One region of the Waltera acetigignens genome, then DNA from elsewhere that is predicted to be linked to it. Evidence: a T-box and tRNA genes for the amino acid it is inferred to sense, from the RefSeq annotation. Region 1 holds a T-box; the other holds one or more tRNA genes.
What was found. A T-box is a leader RNA that pairs with one kind of tRNA and senses whether it is charged. The one in region 1 lies ahead of proS (proline--tRNA ligase), so its partner is inferred to be a tRNA-Pro.
Positions count from the first base shown of each region.

Region 2: it encodes a tRNA-Pro, which carries the amino acid that the T-box ahead of proS (proline--tRNA ligase) is inferred to sense. The anticodon was not compared.

Region 1 is NZ_JAOQJO010000010.1:53,948-62,151, reverse strand. Features, by position in the region: gene OCV96_RS10545 (alpha/beta hydrolase) at 1-243, opposite strand, end outside; gene proS (proline--tRNA ligase) at 502-1,935, opposite strand; T-box leader at 2,017-2,257, opposite strand; gene OCV96_RS10535 (DUF6020 family protein) at 2,296-3,951, opposite strand; gene OCV96_RS10530 (hypothetical protein) at 3,887-4,324, opposite strand; gene OCV96_RS10525 (hypothetical protein) at 4,305-5,093, opposite strand; gene OCV96_RS10520 (TFIIB-type zinc ribbon-containing protein) at 5,112-5,882, opposite strand; gene OCV96_RS10515 (AraC family transcriptional regulator) at 6,097-7,077, shown strand; gene rhaD (rhamnulose-1-phosphate aldolase) at 7,133-7,954, opposite strand; gene OCV96_RS10505 (arabinose isomerase) at 8,041-8,204, opposite strand, start outside.
Region 2 is NZ_JAOQJO010000015.1:110,609-118,812, forward strand. Features, by position in the region: gene OCV96_RS14275 (MATE family efflux transporter) at 1-1,232, shown strand, start outside; gene OCV96_RS14280 (aminoacyl-histidine dipeptidase) at 1,360-2,814, shown strand; gene OCV96_RS14285 (threonine aldolase family protein) at 2,953-3,996, shown strand; gene OCV96_RS19515 (alpha/beta fold hydrolase) at 4,458-4,802, shown strand; gene OCV96_RS19520 (alpha/beta fold hydrolase) at 4,847-5,290, shown strand; tRNA gene OCV96_RS14295 (tRNA-Pro) at 5,797-5,871, opposite strand; tRNA gene OCV96_RS14300 (tRNA-Pro) at 6,004-6,078, opposite strand; gene OCV96_RS14305 (TetR/AcrR family transcriptional regulator) at 6,355-6,924, shown strand; partial or broken gene OCV96_RS14310 (oleate hydratase) at 7,076-8,204, shown strand, end outside.

The sequences.
Region 1 (8,204 bases):
AGGATATTCCGCTGGAGCGCAGGAATAGCGCAGCACTGCCGCATGATATCCCATGGCCAGGAATTTCAGTGCCATAGGCTCCGCCTCTCTGTCGGAGGTTCTGGTATAGCCGCCTCCCGGGCACAACAGGATCAGAGGTCTGTCGTTAATTGCCATTGCCTCCGAATACTCCTGAATATAGGTAACTAAATGTGCTCCCGGAAGGGATCCCTCCTGATGCATTTCAAATGTATTATAGATCATCTTTTTCCTCATTTCCGAGCATTATCATTGAAAAATAAGGCGCAGACCCTGTAGCAATACTACCGGCCTGCGTCTTCATCTGCCTTATTAATATTTACATAACTATGCAGAACCCCATTCGCAAAACGCTCCTATGGAGCTTCTTTTTTGCTCATGTGGTTACTTCGCCCTATAAATATCATAAAATATTCTTACGAATGCCAGCATTCGACGAATATTTGACGATATTTACATAGCTCTGAATAGTTACATATTATCTTAGTATGCTCTTCCCCAGTATACCATCTTTTTCGCAGGTTTTCCACAACATACGCAGGTATCTGCGATCTGTTCCTGTTCAAAAGGCATGCAGCGGCTGGTAACAGCAAGCTTTTCCTTGATCTTGTCTTCGCATTCCTGACATCCGCACCACATAGCCTTGACAAATCCGGACTTTTCGTTGAAGATCTGCTCGAACTCTTCCATGTTATGTGCCACATAAGTATGGCTGTCACGATGTGCTCTTGCTCTCTCCAGCATTTCCTTCTGCATGGTCTCCAGGATCTCGGCTGCCTTGGTCTCCAGATCCTCCAGAGCTACCTCGGTCTTCTCTCTGGTATCACGGCGGCAGATCACACACTTGCCTGCCTCGATATCCTTAGGCCCGATCTCCACACGAATCGGATAACCTCTCATCTCAGCCTCTGCGAACTTGAAGCCGGGGGTCTTGTCACTGTCATCTACCTTGACACGGAAATTCTTCGCCAGGCGGTCTCTCAGCTCATACGCCTTGTCGAGAACGCCTTCCTTTTTCTGCATAACGGGTACAATGCAGATCTGGATGGGTGCCACACGGGGAGGGATCACCAGACCTTCGTTATCACCGTGTACCATGATCAGTGCTCCGATCAGACGGGTGGTCATACCCCAGGAGGTCTGATGTACATATTTTAAAGTATTGTCCTTGTCTGCGAACTGGATGCCAAAAGCCTTGGCGAAACCGTCACCGAAGTTATGGCTGGTACCGGACTGCAGTGCCTTGCCGTCATGCATCAGCGCTTCTACCGTATAGGTTGCAACTGCACCTGCGAATTTCTCCTTCTCGGTCTTCTGTCCCTTGATCGCGGGGATAGCCAGAACCTCCTCCAGGAACTTCGCATATACATTCAGCATCTGCAGAGTTCTCTCCTGAGATTCTTCTGCAGTAGCATGTGCGGTATGTCCTTCCTGCCACAGGAACTCTCTGGAACGCAGGAAAGGTCTGGTCTCCTTCTCCCAACGTACCACGGAACACCACTGATTGTATACCTTAGGCAGGTCTCTGTAGGAATGGATGTCATTCTTATAGAAATCACAGAACAGGGTCTCTGAAGTAGGTCTGACACAGAGTCTCTCAGGAAGCTCATTCAATCCTCCCTGGGTAACCCATGCTACTTCGGGTGCGAAGCCTTCTACATGATCCTTCTCCTTGTCCAACAGGGACTCAGGAATGAACATGGGAAGATATACATTCTGTACTCCTACTGCTTTGAATCGTGCATCCAGCTCCTTCTGGATCAGCTCCCAGATCGCATAGCCTGCGGGCTTAATTACCATACATCCTTTTACGCTGGTGTAATCACACAGCTCTGCTTTCTTCACTACATCGGTATACCACTGGGCGAAATCTTCTTCCATGGAAGTGATCGCTTCTACCATTTTCTTGTCTGCCATTTTCTCTCTCCTTTTCTTTTTCTGAAAATAAACTGCTCATACGATCTACGGAAACGAAAAACGCCGGGTCATCGCTCCCGAAAAAGGGACCGATCACTCGGCGGTACCACCCTGATTGATACAAATATGTATCCTGCTCTGTCACCGTTAACGCCGGTTCTACGCTGTGCTTCGCCGCTTCCAGGTACATTGCGTCTCGCACAGGACTCCAAGGGAGGTTTCCGATCCTCTGTCATAAGGGGTTCCCAGCCGCACGTCACCGTGTCCTTCCCCTCTCTCTGGGATGCTTTCCGATCGTACTGATCCTTTTCATCGTCATTGTCGTATGCAAGTAATTGTAGTGCATGCTTCCGGGATTTGTCAAGTTCTATCTGCTAATAAGAAGATACCTGCCGGAGCTGCATAAAATAAAAGCAGATAATAACGCACCAGGGATATGGGACCCAGAAAGACCGTAAGGCACAGTGCCAGAACCAGCAGCCAGCTGTTCCATATCTCTGCCCTCCTCCGCCGGATGCCGTAGAAAAACAGGATCACTGCCAGCCAGAAATAGGTGCCGATTGCAAACAACGCACGGATCACCGGAATTTTCTGGTAATAATATTCCAGCGATATCTTACGATAAAATTCTGTCAGCCGGGAACTGATCGTCTTCATTTCCAGTACATTTCTTCCCTCGAAATCAAAGTAATAAATATCACCGTCCGGATCATCCACAACCGATGTCCCCGGATACCAGGCCTGATACGTATTATCCAGAAAGGCTCTCAGATAACATCCCGGATACTGCCATCCTTTTCGGAACCATAGTCTCAGATACTCCCACTTATTTTGAAGAAGTTCTTCATTATTCACATAATTTTTGATCCGGTCTGCCAGAAACGGATTATATTGTGACCACTGTTCTCTGTCCATGATCTGATCCAGCAGCTGCAATTCCTCACTGTCAAACGCCGCTTCTCCCTTATCTGTATATACCCTTGCAATCTGCTGGAGCGGTACACACAGAGCCTCTACCGCGGAACCTTTTTCCGCATGGAGCAGAGTTTCCATTCCCACAGACAATAGCATGGTCAGCAGAATCGTTCCCGCAAACAGTGAAATGATCTTTCTTTTCTGCTTTTTACAGAAAACCGCGCACAACACCAGATAAAGAAAAACCGCATAAATTACATTTTTCCGATACAGCGCTCCCACGATCAGGCTGCACGATAATGCTGCGATTTTCTCTTTCTTCCGAAAAAATCCCTCCGTATTCTCATACAATTCATACAACAGGTGAAATGCAATAAAAAGTGCCAGAGAGCATACCACATCCTTGGTCGTACTGACGGAAAACAAGGCAATCGTCGGCAGAAAAGCATAAAAACAAAATCCGACTCCCAACAGCCATTTTCTATTCAATCGCCGATACCAGAAATCCAGACTGTAGGAAAAGGCCGCCGCACAAAGTGTCATCTGGAAGCAGGAGTGCAGAAATACTGCCTTCTCCATCGTCCCGAATATCCGGTATCCTAATGTGATAACGCCTCCCATGACCAACGTGCTGAGTAACGAATGGTGTGTATTATACGGCACCTCCGGATACATCACCTGAGGCACCTGCCCGTAAATATCATAATTATAAAATCCGGGATCATTGGAAAGAAGCACCGGCAGCCAGGCTATCAACAATCCTGCAAAAATCAAAAATATTCTCTTTCCGATACCTTTCCCGATACCATCCTCCTGAACTGCCTTATCTCTCCCTGCATGTACAAACAGCCATCGCAGCATCTGTCCAAAAAGTAATGTCTCTGCTATCCACCACAAAATCCAACCTGCTATAGGAACCTGTTCCAGCCAAGACTGCATCGTTCTATGTACGGAAGTATGGTATTCTATACTGATCCGGCATCCCACTGTCTGACAGGTTGCCAGTAATATCGCAGGTATTCCTACAGCAAATCTGTCAGTCCAGTCCAAGTCTTTCCCGGATGCTGTCCGCTGCAATATTCCAGTCACCCATTTCTTCATATGCGGCATCCATCTTCTCCTTTTCTCTGGTGGCACGTTCTGTATCGCCGGTCTGAAGAAATGCCTTATACATGGACGCCGCCTCAAAATATCTCGCCACACCATAGCATTCCTTTTTCGTTCCGGACAGCAAGCCGCCGTACACCATATCCTCATGATAATTTACTACTAAATAAGCATAGTTTTCACTCTGTACATTATTCTCCATCCAGTTGGTCTTCGCAGGACGGGAAAAGGCGTCATTTAATTGCCGGAACATATGAATGGTTCCCCAAAACAATAGCAGGCACAGGGCTATGATCACCAGATTCATCACAAGCAGCGCGCCTCTCTGCTTCTGTGCCTGTTCCAGCTTACTCTTCAGATTTACCATAACCCATCACCTCGCCTTTTTCTTCCAGGAATAAGATTTTTTGTGCATTTGACATCGTACCGAAATTCTCTGCCTCTTCCGGGGTCATGCCAAAATAGGTCTGCAGCAGTGCCTTCTCATTCTCTTCCATCCGGAGAATGGCTTCCTTCTGCTCCTCCGGCAGTTCCCGATATTGTTTTGCCCTATAATCATTATCCACAGGATGCAGAATCCTTTCCAGCTGCTCGTAATAATCCGAAATATCTTCATACAGACCAGGAAGTATGGATACATTGCCAGAGTTGATAGTAACTGCCTTCATCAGACTTTCATAAAAGTAACGATACGCTCCGCTGGCTTCCATGAGCAGCTGATATTTTTCATAATTATTATTACTGCTATAAGGCCGGATGTAATGCCTGTCGCAAAAAGCTGATAAACCTATGTAATCCTCATCTTCCAGATATTGTTCCATCTGTTTCATATAGCTGCTCTGCCGGATCCCTGCATCAAACTGCAGCAAGCCTCTGTGGATGCTCCAGCTACGTGCAGATACTACAAACACCACCACACACAGGATCACCAGCACTGTGATGATTATCATATGTGACATGATCTCCGTATTTTTCTCCGCCACTTCATAGACATCACTTTTGGTATCCTCAAAGTTGCTCTTGTAATGCTCCATGTCTTTGACATGCTGTGCGGCTTCTTCATTCGGTCTTCCGCAATGCGGACAATATGCCTGCTCCAATGTCAGATTGCCCCCGCAATATTTACATTTCATCATTGCTTTTATGATCCTTTCCTATTCGTTATGCTTCTTAATGTATTCCTCGCAATCCTCATATCTGGGATAACCGTAATTATTTCGCAGACTATCCTCGAATTTTTTCTCTTCTTCTGCGGTAAACGTATAACGGTCTGCCAGACTGTTCAGGGTTGCTTCCACATAAGGACGGATATACTCCCTGTCTTTCTCCGTCAGAATGACCTCGCTGTAGTCCAGTCCCCGCATCATCCAATAATCATCCAGCAGCAATGCCTGCTGATACTCATTCAAAGTCTCTCCACTCTGCTCCAGTGCCAGATATTCCCTCGCATCCCGACAGCTCATGAGCCAGCGGAAAATACCACTGTGTTCCCATCGGTCTATGGTTCTGTTCTCTTCGACAGCCTGCTCATAAAAATCCATCAGTGCTTCCAGATCCTTCTCCTGATAGAGACGGTCCAGTATCGGAAAGTTCTCTTTTTCCCACAGATAATCCGCTCTGGCATCCCTGGGTTCTATATACCGCACCCGGAACACAATTACCGCAAGTATCGCTGCCAATGCCGCCAATAAGATCAGAAGCTTAATCACAAATTTCTGTTTCTTTTTCAGTTTTTTCTTCAGTTCCTTCTCCGGTACCTGCTCCAACTGCTGCATATCCTGCCGCATGCTTTCCAGTTTCCCCAGATATTCCGCTTCGGCGCCCTTGTAATTCAGGCTTCCGCAATAGGGACACTTCGGAAGGGTATCCTCAAATTCTGCCCCACAGGAACTGCAGATGATCTTTTTAACTGTGGTATCTGCCATACAAATCCTCATATCTTTCCACAACCTGCACACTTTGGACTGCCGGTGCAAAGCTGCTTATTGTTCACAATCATTATTAATATACAACACAAAAATGACACGTGCAATGCAGAATCACTTTTTGCACACATCTTGAGGTTTTTGTCTCTTTCCTGTAAAATAAACTCAGTCGAAAAACCTGCCCGCAGTTCAAAATTGCGGGTTGCTGAAAGGAATGACGATCGATATGTATGAGAACGGTTTTCTGGATCCGGCCTATATCACACCGGAGGAACAACAGATTTTAGACGGTAATATTGCCGTTCAGAAGAATCTCTACACCAGCAAACAGGATTTTGTAGTAGAGAGTGATAAATTTTTGGAACACTCCGAAGATGATATTACTCTGCGTCGCCACACCCGCTTTGTGGATTTTCCAAAGCATAAACATGATTACGTGGAGATCTTTTATTGTCTCTCCGGTTCTGTCACACATGTCATAAATGAAGAAGAGATCTGTCTCCGCCCCGGGGAACTTCTATTTATGAACCAACATATCGAACATGCGGTAATAGCCTGCGGCCAGGAAGATCTGGGCATTAACATCATCATCCGCCCCGCCTATTTCCAGAATATCCTGACTTTGATCAACAAGGATAATATTCTGGCGGATTTTATCATCAATGCGCTGGAAGGTGACAGTTGTGTCGGTCAGTATCTGTACTTTACCGTCTCCGACAATCCCTGCATCCAGAACCTCATCCACAATGCGGTCTTCCTTCTGTTACAGCAGCCTCAGAACTGGCATAAGCTCTCGGAACACACCTTTGCCCTGCTGTTCATGCATATCTTAAGCAATGCGGAAAATATTTTATTAGACCAGAAAGATGAGCAGAGCAATGTCCTGATGGTGGTGGTACGCAGATACCTGGCGGAGCATTATGATACCGGGACTCTTCACGAACTGGCTGCACAGATTGGGTACACCCCCTCTTCCCTGAGCCGTATGATCAAAAAATATTCCGGCACTACCTTTAAGGAAATACAAACACGGCAGCGTATGCGAGTCGCTATGAATCAGCTGTCCCACACCGCGCTGCCGGTGTCTGAGATTGCCCTGTCTGTAGGCTATGAGAATCAGAACTTCTTCTACAAACAGTTCAAAAAAATGTATGATATGACACCTAACGAGGCGCGTTTAAAATCGCGCCGATAACGTCAGGCATTCAAGATATAACGGTTCGAGGCTCCTTCGTGTGTCCCTCGGATCGTTATTTTTCATATAAGAACTTTTCCGGAAGGGTCACACCGAAGTCCTTTGCCAGATGGCGAAAATCATCGGGGGTAATGGTCTGTCTCTTATTCGGCTGCATGGACAACATCTTCACCAGAATTTCTGCGGATTTTTCTACGGTATGCATCAGACCGAAGGTCAGGTCGAAGTCTTTGCCTGCGGCAAAGGTTCCATGATGTGCCCAGATGGCCAGATCGTATTTCTTCATCAGTTCGGAGGTAGCTACTGCGATCTCTCTGCCGCCCGGTACCATCCAGGGCACTACGCCCACACCATCCGGGAATACTACGGGGCACTCGGTTGCCATCTCCCACAGTTCTCTGGTGAATACCTTATCCTCCAGAGGAAGCACGAAGGTTAGCGCAATGATATTGGTGGTATGTGCATGATATACCACACGGTAGTCGGGATCCTGCAGCTTCTTCACTTCCAGATTCATCAGGTGGCTGGGGAGCTCGGAGGTAGGTCTGCCCCCGTTTACCAGACCCCATACGATACGGTAATTCTCACCCTTGTCATCAAGTTCGATCATGCAGATAGAATCTTCCGGCTTAATGCTGACATTACGAAAATATTTGCCACTGCCGGTCACCAGGAAATACTCTCCTGCCAGTGCGGGAACTGTGGTGCCGATGGGCTGGAACTCCTTCGGCTCAAAGTTCTCCTTTACCAGTTCTACCTCTTCCGGCTTCACACGGTAAGACAGGTTGCCGCCGTTACGTTCATGCCAGCCTTGCTGCCAGCCGTCATCTGCCATTCTGATAAATCCCTGTACAAATTCTGCATCTAAAAATTTCATGATAATACCTAACCTTTCTATCGTCTGCAACCTCCCGGCCGCAGACATAATTTTCAAAATTATAAGCATTTTCTACACAAATGCTATTATCTGGTAATGATATCTACCGGCACATTTAATATTTTAGCAACCTTCAGGATCGTGTCAATATGTCTGCCGGCAGCTGCTGCCATATGATGGGTAGGGCCTGCCTCGCTCCAACGGTTCACGAACTCTCTGCAGGGGATTGAGAATTTGGTACGCATATTGG
Region 2 (8,204 bases), on a different contig from region 1:
TCGATGGCTTTTTTGTATCCAACTATGTGGGAAAGACGCCTTTCGCCGCCCTGAATCTGGTGATGCCGGTGCTGATGGGTGTGGGAACTCTTGGATTCATGGCAGGTACCGGAGGAAGCGCCGTGGTCTCCATGACGCTGGGAGAAGGGAAAAAGGAACTGGCTAACGAATTTTTTTCGCTGATCGTATATGTGACACTGGCGGTGTCAATCGTGGTGGGATTCATCTGTTTTGCACTGGCACCGCAGATCGCACTGGCACTGGGAGCAAACGGAGAACTGGAAGCGGACTGCGTGCGTTATTCCAGAATCTTGTTTTTGTCCTCCCCGGCATTTGTTATGCAGTATTTGTTCCAGAGCTTTTTTATCGCAGCGGAGAAGCCGGCTTTGAGTTTAAAGGTAAATGTGATCGCAGGACTGACCAATGCGGTGTTAGATTATGTGTTGATCGTGGTATTTCCTTTGGGACTGGTGGGAGCAGCACTGGCTACCGCAGCGGGACAGCTCGTCGGCGGAATCATCCCTGTAATCTATTTTTTCAGAGAGAACGGCAGCTTACTGCAGCTGGGGAAGGCGAAGTGGCATGGAAAAGTCATCCGGCAGACTGTGACCAACGGATCTTCTGAGCTGGTGACAAATATCTCTACCTCTATCGTTAGCATCCTGTATAACTTCCAGCTGATGGAAGCAGCAGGCGAGAATGGTGTGGCGGCTTACGGCATCATCATGTACGTGGACATTATTTTCATGACCTTGTATCTGGGATATTCCCTGGGATCTGCTCCTATCGTCAGCTTCCATTACGGTGCGGGCAATCATGCGGAACTGAAAAATCTTTGCCGGAAAAGTCTGGTCATTATCTCAGCCTGCGGTGTGATTCTGCTGACCGCTTCTCAGATTCTGGCCGGACCGTTAGTAAAAATCTTCGCAAACTACGATCAGGAGTTATTGGAGATGACCACCTGGGGATTTCGGATCTATGCCATTGCTTTCATGGTCCGCGGCATGAACGTGTGGGGTTCCTCCTTCTTCACAGCCCTGAACAACGGAGCCGTATCCGCAGCAATCTCTTTCCTGCGTACCTTCGTGTTCCAGATCGTCATCGTGCTGATCTTGCCGAAACTGATCGGCATTACCGGTGTATGGCTGTCCATCGTACTGGCAGAGTTCCTGGCACTGTTTGTGACAATAGGATTCCTGATCGCCAAGAGAAAAAAATATCATTATGCGTAACTATTCAGAGCCATGCAAACAGCGTTCTGCGAATCCTTCGGATTGTTTCCTTGACAGAAAAATGACAAATACTTATACTGAAAATGCACTTTGTTCTCTATAAAAGCGCAGAAACGAGGAAATGAAAATGGGTGTTTTATCGAACTTAGAACCGAAGAAAGTATTTTACTATTTTGAAGAGATCACGAAGATCCCTCACGGCTCCGGCAATGTGGAGCAGATCAGCGATTTCCTGGTGGACTTTGCGAAAGCACATAAGCTTTTCTATATACAGGATGCTATGAAAAATGTCATTATGGTCAAGGAGGCAACTCCCGGATACGAGAATGAACCGGTGGTGATCCTGCAGGGACATATGGACATGGTAGCGGTGCAGACACCGGATTGCACCATGGATATGAAGACGGAAGGACTGAAGGTAGGAATCGACGGAGACAGCGTCTATGCGGAGAATACCAGCCTCGGCGGCGATGATGGTATTGCTGTGGCTTATGCACTGGCATTATTGGATTCCGAGGACATCAGGCATCCCCGTTTGGAAGTCATCATTACGGTGGATGAGGAAGTCGGTATGGACGGAGCCAGAGAGATTGACCTGTCTATGTTACAGGGTCATCGCATGATCAATCTGGATTCCGAGGACGAAGGCATTTTCCTGACCAGCTGTGCTGGCGGTGCCAGAGTGAACTGCCGTTTCCCGATGAAAAAACAGGAGCTTACGGGCGTGCGCTATGAGGTGGAAGTCTCCGGCCTCTTAGGAGGACATTCCGGCGGAGAGATACATAAGGAAAGGGGCAATTCCAATTGTATCCTGGGAAGACTTCTGTGGAAGCTGTCTGAGAAAATGCCTGTAGGACTGGTATCTGCGGACGGAGGACTGGCAGACAATGCCATCCCCAGACAGACGAAAGCAGTCGTCGTAGTAGAGGAGAAAGATGCGGAAAGCTTAGAGCAGCAGGTAGCAGCTTTGGCAGCAGAACTGGGTGACGAACTTGCCACCAAGGATCCGGACGTAAAGGTAACCGCAAAAAGATTAGCAGACACTGCAGAGACAACCACCTGTGCTACGCCGGAAGCTACAAAACGTGTGGCAGCCTTTTTGCAGGCGACTCCCAACGGCGTACAGGCGATGAGCGCAGATATGCCGGGGCTGGTACAGACTTCTCTGAATCTGGGTATCCTGAAAGCAGATGCGGAAGTTTTGCGGGCAGAGTATTCTGTCAGAAGCAGCGTGGAAAGTGAGAAAGATAACCTGATCGCAAAGCTTTCTGCACTGGTGGAACTGACAGGCGGCGATTACGTGGTGACCGGAGATTATCCCGGCTGGAAATACCGTGTGCATTCTCCACTGCGGGAAAAAATGGTGAAGCTGTATGCGGAAATGTACGGCACTGAGCCCAAGGTGGAGGCTATCCATGCAGGACTGGAGTGCGGACTGTTAGGCAGCAAGATCACAGACCTTGATTGTGTATCCATGGGACCGGATATGAAGGACATTCATACGACCGAGGAGACCTTAAGCATATCTTCCACGAAGAGAGTATGGGAATATCTGGTAAGGGTTCTGGAGACGAAGGACTGACTGAATTTGAGTAACAGGAAGTCCAGAGAAGCCAATAAGATAGAAACGATCGAAAAATGTAAAGAGTTAGCAAATTGAAAAAGCTAAAATATAAATAACGTTGGAGGAAATACACTGTCACGGCGGTGTCAATAAAAAATGAGCGATAAGATTTTATTCCAGTGTGACTATAATGAGGGAGCGCATCCGAAGGTGCTGGAGCGCCTGGTGCAGACCAATATGGAGCAGACACCGGGCTACAGTGAGGATAAATACTGTGAAGAGGCGCGCGCGAAGATCCGTAAGGCCTGTGGGGATGACAGCCTGGCAGTCCATTTCCTGGTAGGTGGGACCCAAACCAATGTCACAGTGATCAATGCAGCACTTCGCAAGCACCAGGGCGTGCTCTGCGCTGTCACGGGACATATCAATGTCCATGAGACTGGTGCGGTGGAAGCCTGCGGACATAAGGTACTGGGACTAGAAAGCCCCGACGGTAAGATCACGGCAGCACAGGTAGCAGAGGCTTACGAAGCCCATATTCACAACGACAGCTTTGAGCACATGGTACAGCCGAAAATGGTTTATATTTCCAATCCCACCGAGGTGGGAACCATTTACAGCAAAGCGGAACTGACCGCTCTGTCCGAGACCTGTCACAAATATGGACTGTATCTGTTCTTAGATGGCGCCAGACTGGGCTACGGACTGGCAGCGCCGGACAACGATCTGACATTGCCGGATATCGCGGCACTTTGCGATGTCTTTTACATTGGTGGAACCAAGGTCGGTGCATTGTTCGGAGAAGCAGTAGTGATCAAAAATCCGGAGCTTGCACAGGATTTCCGGTATATTATCAAGCAGAATGGCGGCATGCTTGCCAAGGGAAGACTGCTGGGACTGCAGTTTGATGCGCTTTTCACAGATGGTCTCTATCAGGAGATCTCCGCCCATGCCATTGCCATGGCGGAGAAGCTGCGGGAAGCATTTACGGCGAAGGGCTACAACTATCTGGCGCCCAACCGGACGAACCAGATCTTCGTCATTGTGCCGGATGCACACCTGGCGAAGATTTCAGAACAGTTCGAGTACAGCTATGACCAGCGGATCGATGCCACACACAGCTGCGTGCGATTCTGTACCAGCTGGGCCACGAAGGAAGAAAATGTGGATTCACTGATCCGGTGCGTGGAAAAATTATAATATGTTTGGAAGATTCCGCAAGCCGGGAAAGGTTTGCGGAATTTTAAAAATCAGTAATCAATGAGGTATAGAACAGAGGAGAAAACACATGGATAAAGAAATGACCAATGCCATTCAGTTAAGCATCATTTCAGTGGTTATTGGGCATTGTTTGTTAGTTTAACGATTATAGGAATTGTAAAAATACTGATGGTCTATTTCAAATTTGAACAAGGTAAAAAGATAATTACCGCTTTGTCTGTAGGACTTAGTATAATTGCTGTTTTGTTTTTGGCTATGGCAAGAGAGCCGTATGCGATAACCGTAATGTTCTTATTATTGTTTATTAAAGGCGGTCTGCTTTATAAACAAGCTAAGGCAGGTCAATGAGATATCCGATGAGGTCTTCTGTTAATCGGTCAATGAAGGTGGCATATGAAGGATAAATCATTGGGAAATGATTTATGGAAAGGGGACGGGAAATGACAGAAAACAGTTATAATACACCCTGTGGCTGCATTCATTATTTTGTAAATATAATAGATAAACAGAAAATTACGTTAGTGTTTTTACCGGGACTTACGGCAGACCATAGGCTTTTTGAAAAGCAGACAGAATATTTTGAGAAGAGACAGAATGTGTTTGTATGGGATGCACCATCACATGCATTATCCAGACCATTTACGAATAATTACAGTCTGTCTGACATGGCAGAATGGCTTTATGAAATCTTAGTAAAAGAAGAAATTTATAATCCCATAATTATCGGTCAGTCTATGGGGGATATCTGGCTCAAATGTATATGGAATTATATCCGGATAAGATAAAAGGCTTTATCTCCATTGATTCTGCACCTCTTCAAAAGTCTTATATGACCGCAGTGGAAATATGGCTTCTTGAAAGAGCAGAGCCATTATATAAGATATATCCATGGAAAGTGCTTCTTAGGGCAGGGTCAAGAGGGTGCGCAGAGACGGATTATGGTCAGAATCTTATGCGGAAGATGATGATGTCCTATGATTCAGATCCTGAAGAATATGCAAGGCTCGCCGGTTTTGGGTACAGAATGCTTGCTGAGGCAATCAAAGCAGATCTGCCATATCGTATCAGTTGTCCGGCACTTCTTATCTGTGGAGAAAAGGATAAAGCAGGTTCAGCAAAAAGCTATAATAAGAAATGGCATCAGAGAGACGGTTTACCGCTTAAATGGATAAAAAATGCCGGTCATAATTCCAATACTGACCAACCGGATGAAGTAAACAGACTGATAGAAAAATTTTTCAGCGAGGTAGATGGGAAAGGAGTGTCTGGATGATTAAGTGGAGCTCATAAGCATGCTGAAATTGTGTTTGTTAAGCCCCACTAAATCTTGAGTACTGGGGGTTAATTTATAATTTCTTTGTGCTAAGCCCCGTTGGCGTTCTGAAAGTGGGGCGTAAATCTTTAAAATGTTTCAGATAAGCCCCGTTGGCGTTCTGAAAGCGGGGCGTAAATCTTAAAATGTTTCAGATAAGCCCCGTTGGCATTCTGAAAGCGGGGCGTAAATCTTAAAATGTTTCAGATAAGCCCCGTTGGCGTTCTGAAAGCGGGGCGTAAATCTTTAAAATGTTTCAGATAAGCCCCGTTAGTGTTTCGATAGTGGGGCGTAATCTACCAAAATTCTACAGTATACCCCGATGACTTCCAAGCAGAAAGATTCAATACGCATATGTGGCTATAGGGAAACACCAAAAGGAAACATAGAGAAAATCAGAAAAGTACCATGATACAACATGAAATGTAACAAAAAAAGTCCTTGAAAATCAAGGACTTTACAATGAATCGGAGTGGCGGGATTCGAACTCGCGACCTCCGCCTCCCTAAGACGGCGCTCTAACCAAGCTGAGCCACACCCCGGAACGAAAATTATCATAGCATAGAATTTTATAAAAAGCAAGCCATTTTTTAAATTTTTCAAATTTTTTCTACAATTTTCAAAAGCAAAAGACGTCAAAACCTCGTAAAAAGATTTTGACGCCTATACATGAATCGGAGTGGCGGGATTCGAACTCGCGACCTCCGCCTCCCTAAGACGGCGCTCTAACCAAGCTGAGCCACACCCCGAAACGCAAGTAAGATAATACCATGGAATTTTACAAAAAGCAAGAGTTTTTTTATAAAAAGTTAATTTGCCCATTTTGAGTCTATTGTCGTACAATATAATGAGTATAAGGAAGTCAACATGTTTACATGATTGACGAACGACAACCTTAGCGAATGAATATCCTGTGAAGTAAGATGTAGAGTACGATGGTACGAATGCGTGAGCTTATAATAGAATTACATAAGCTATATCGAGGAAGAACAGAAAATAATACATAAAACAGTGGAGGACAGGCTATGGCCAATACAACGAAACTGGCGTTGGAAGCAGCTTTGAAAAAAGAACTTCTCACGAAGTCTCTGGATAAGATCACCATTAACGAACTTGCAGAGGACTGCGGCATCAGCCGGATGGCTTTTTACTATCATTTCAAGGACATCTATGATCTGGTAGAGTGGGTCTGCGTGGAAGACGGCACGAAGGCACTGCAGGGGAAGAAGACCTACGAGAACTGGCAAGAAGGCTTCTGCCAGATTTTCGAGGCAGTGCAGGAGAATAAACCTTTCATTATGAATGTCTACCGCTGCGTGGATCGCCAGAAGATCGAAAGCTACTTAAACAAGTTGACCTACCAGCTCATTGCGGACGTGGTGGAGGAAAAGTGCACCGGCATGCAGGTAGCGGAGGAACACAAGGAATTCATTGCCGGATTTTACAAATACGGTTTTGTGGGTGTGATGTTAGACTGGATTGATCGGGGAATGAAGGACGATTATCATAAGATCGTTGAAGAACTGGCAATCACTCTTTACGGAAACATCAGCCGCTCCATCGAGAATTTTGAGCACACGGAAAAGAAATTCTGAAATAGTATAAGTACTTTACAAAAAGGGCAGGATGATAAAAACTTTATCATTTATCCTCTTTTGTAAATTGGTTTTCTTATAAAAAAGAAGTAGGATACTATTTGTAAACAGAAAAACATTTGAGAGTCATCAAAGAAAGGTGGTAATCATTATGGCAAAAAAGAATAATATCGGACTGGGACTGGCAGCGCTGGCAGTAGGTGCAGGCGCAGTGGCAGCAGTAACCAAGGGACATAAGGCAGAGGTGAAGAAAGAGGAGAGAAAGGCAGCTGTCAAGGCAGCCAAGAAAGACTACCGTAACACTGAGCTTGGGAGATATGACAAGAACAGCAAAGGCATTTATTATTCCAACGGTAACTACGAAGCCTTCGCAAGACCTAAGAAGCCTACAGGAGTGGACGAGAAGAATGCTTACATCGTAGGCAGCGGATTGGCATCTTTAGCAGCAGCGTGTTTCCTGGTACGTGACGGACAGATGCCCGGTTCCCATATTCACATCTTAGAGGCAATGGATATCGCAGGCGGTGCCTGTGACGGTATTTTTGATCCTGCCAGAGGCTATGTCATGCGTGGCGGACGTGAGATGGAGAACCATTTTGAATGTCTGTGGGATCTATTCCGCAGCATTCCCTCTCTGGAAGTACCCGGAGCCAGCGTGCTGGATGAGTATTACTGGCTGAACAAGGAAGATCCCAACTATTCTCTGTGCCGTGCAACGAAGGATTGTGGACAGGATGCCCATACCGATGGCAAGTTCAACTTAAGCCAGAAGGGCTGCATGGAGATCATGAAGCTGTTCATGACAAAGGACGAGGATCTGTATGACAAGACCATCGAAGATGTTTTCGATGATGAAGTATTTAACTCCACCTTCTGGTTATACTGGAGAACCATGTTCGCTTTCGAGAACTGGCACAGTGCACTGGAAATGAAGCTTTACTTCCAGAGATTCATCCATCATATTTCCGGACTGCCTGACTTCAGTGCCCTGAAGTTCACCAAGTACAACCAGTACGAGTCTCTGATCCTTCCCATGAAGAAGTATCTGGAGGCAGCAGGTGTGGACTTCCAGTTCAACACCGAAGTGACAAATGTTATTTTTGATATCAATGACGGCAAAAAGGTGGCAAAGGCTATCGAGTGCAAGGTAAAAGGTGTAGAGAAGGGCATTGTCCTCACCGAGAACGACCTGGTATTCGTTACCAACGGAAGCTGTACCGAGGGTACTATCTACGGTGACCAGAACCATGCACCCAACGGTGACGCGGAGGTTCGCACCA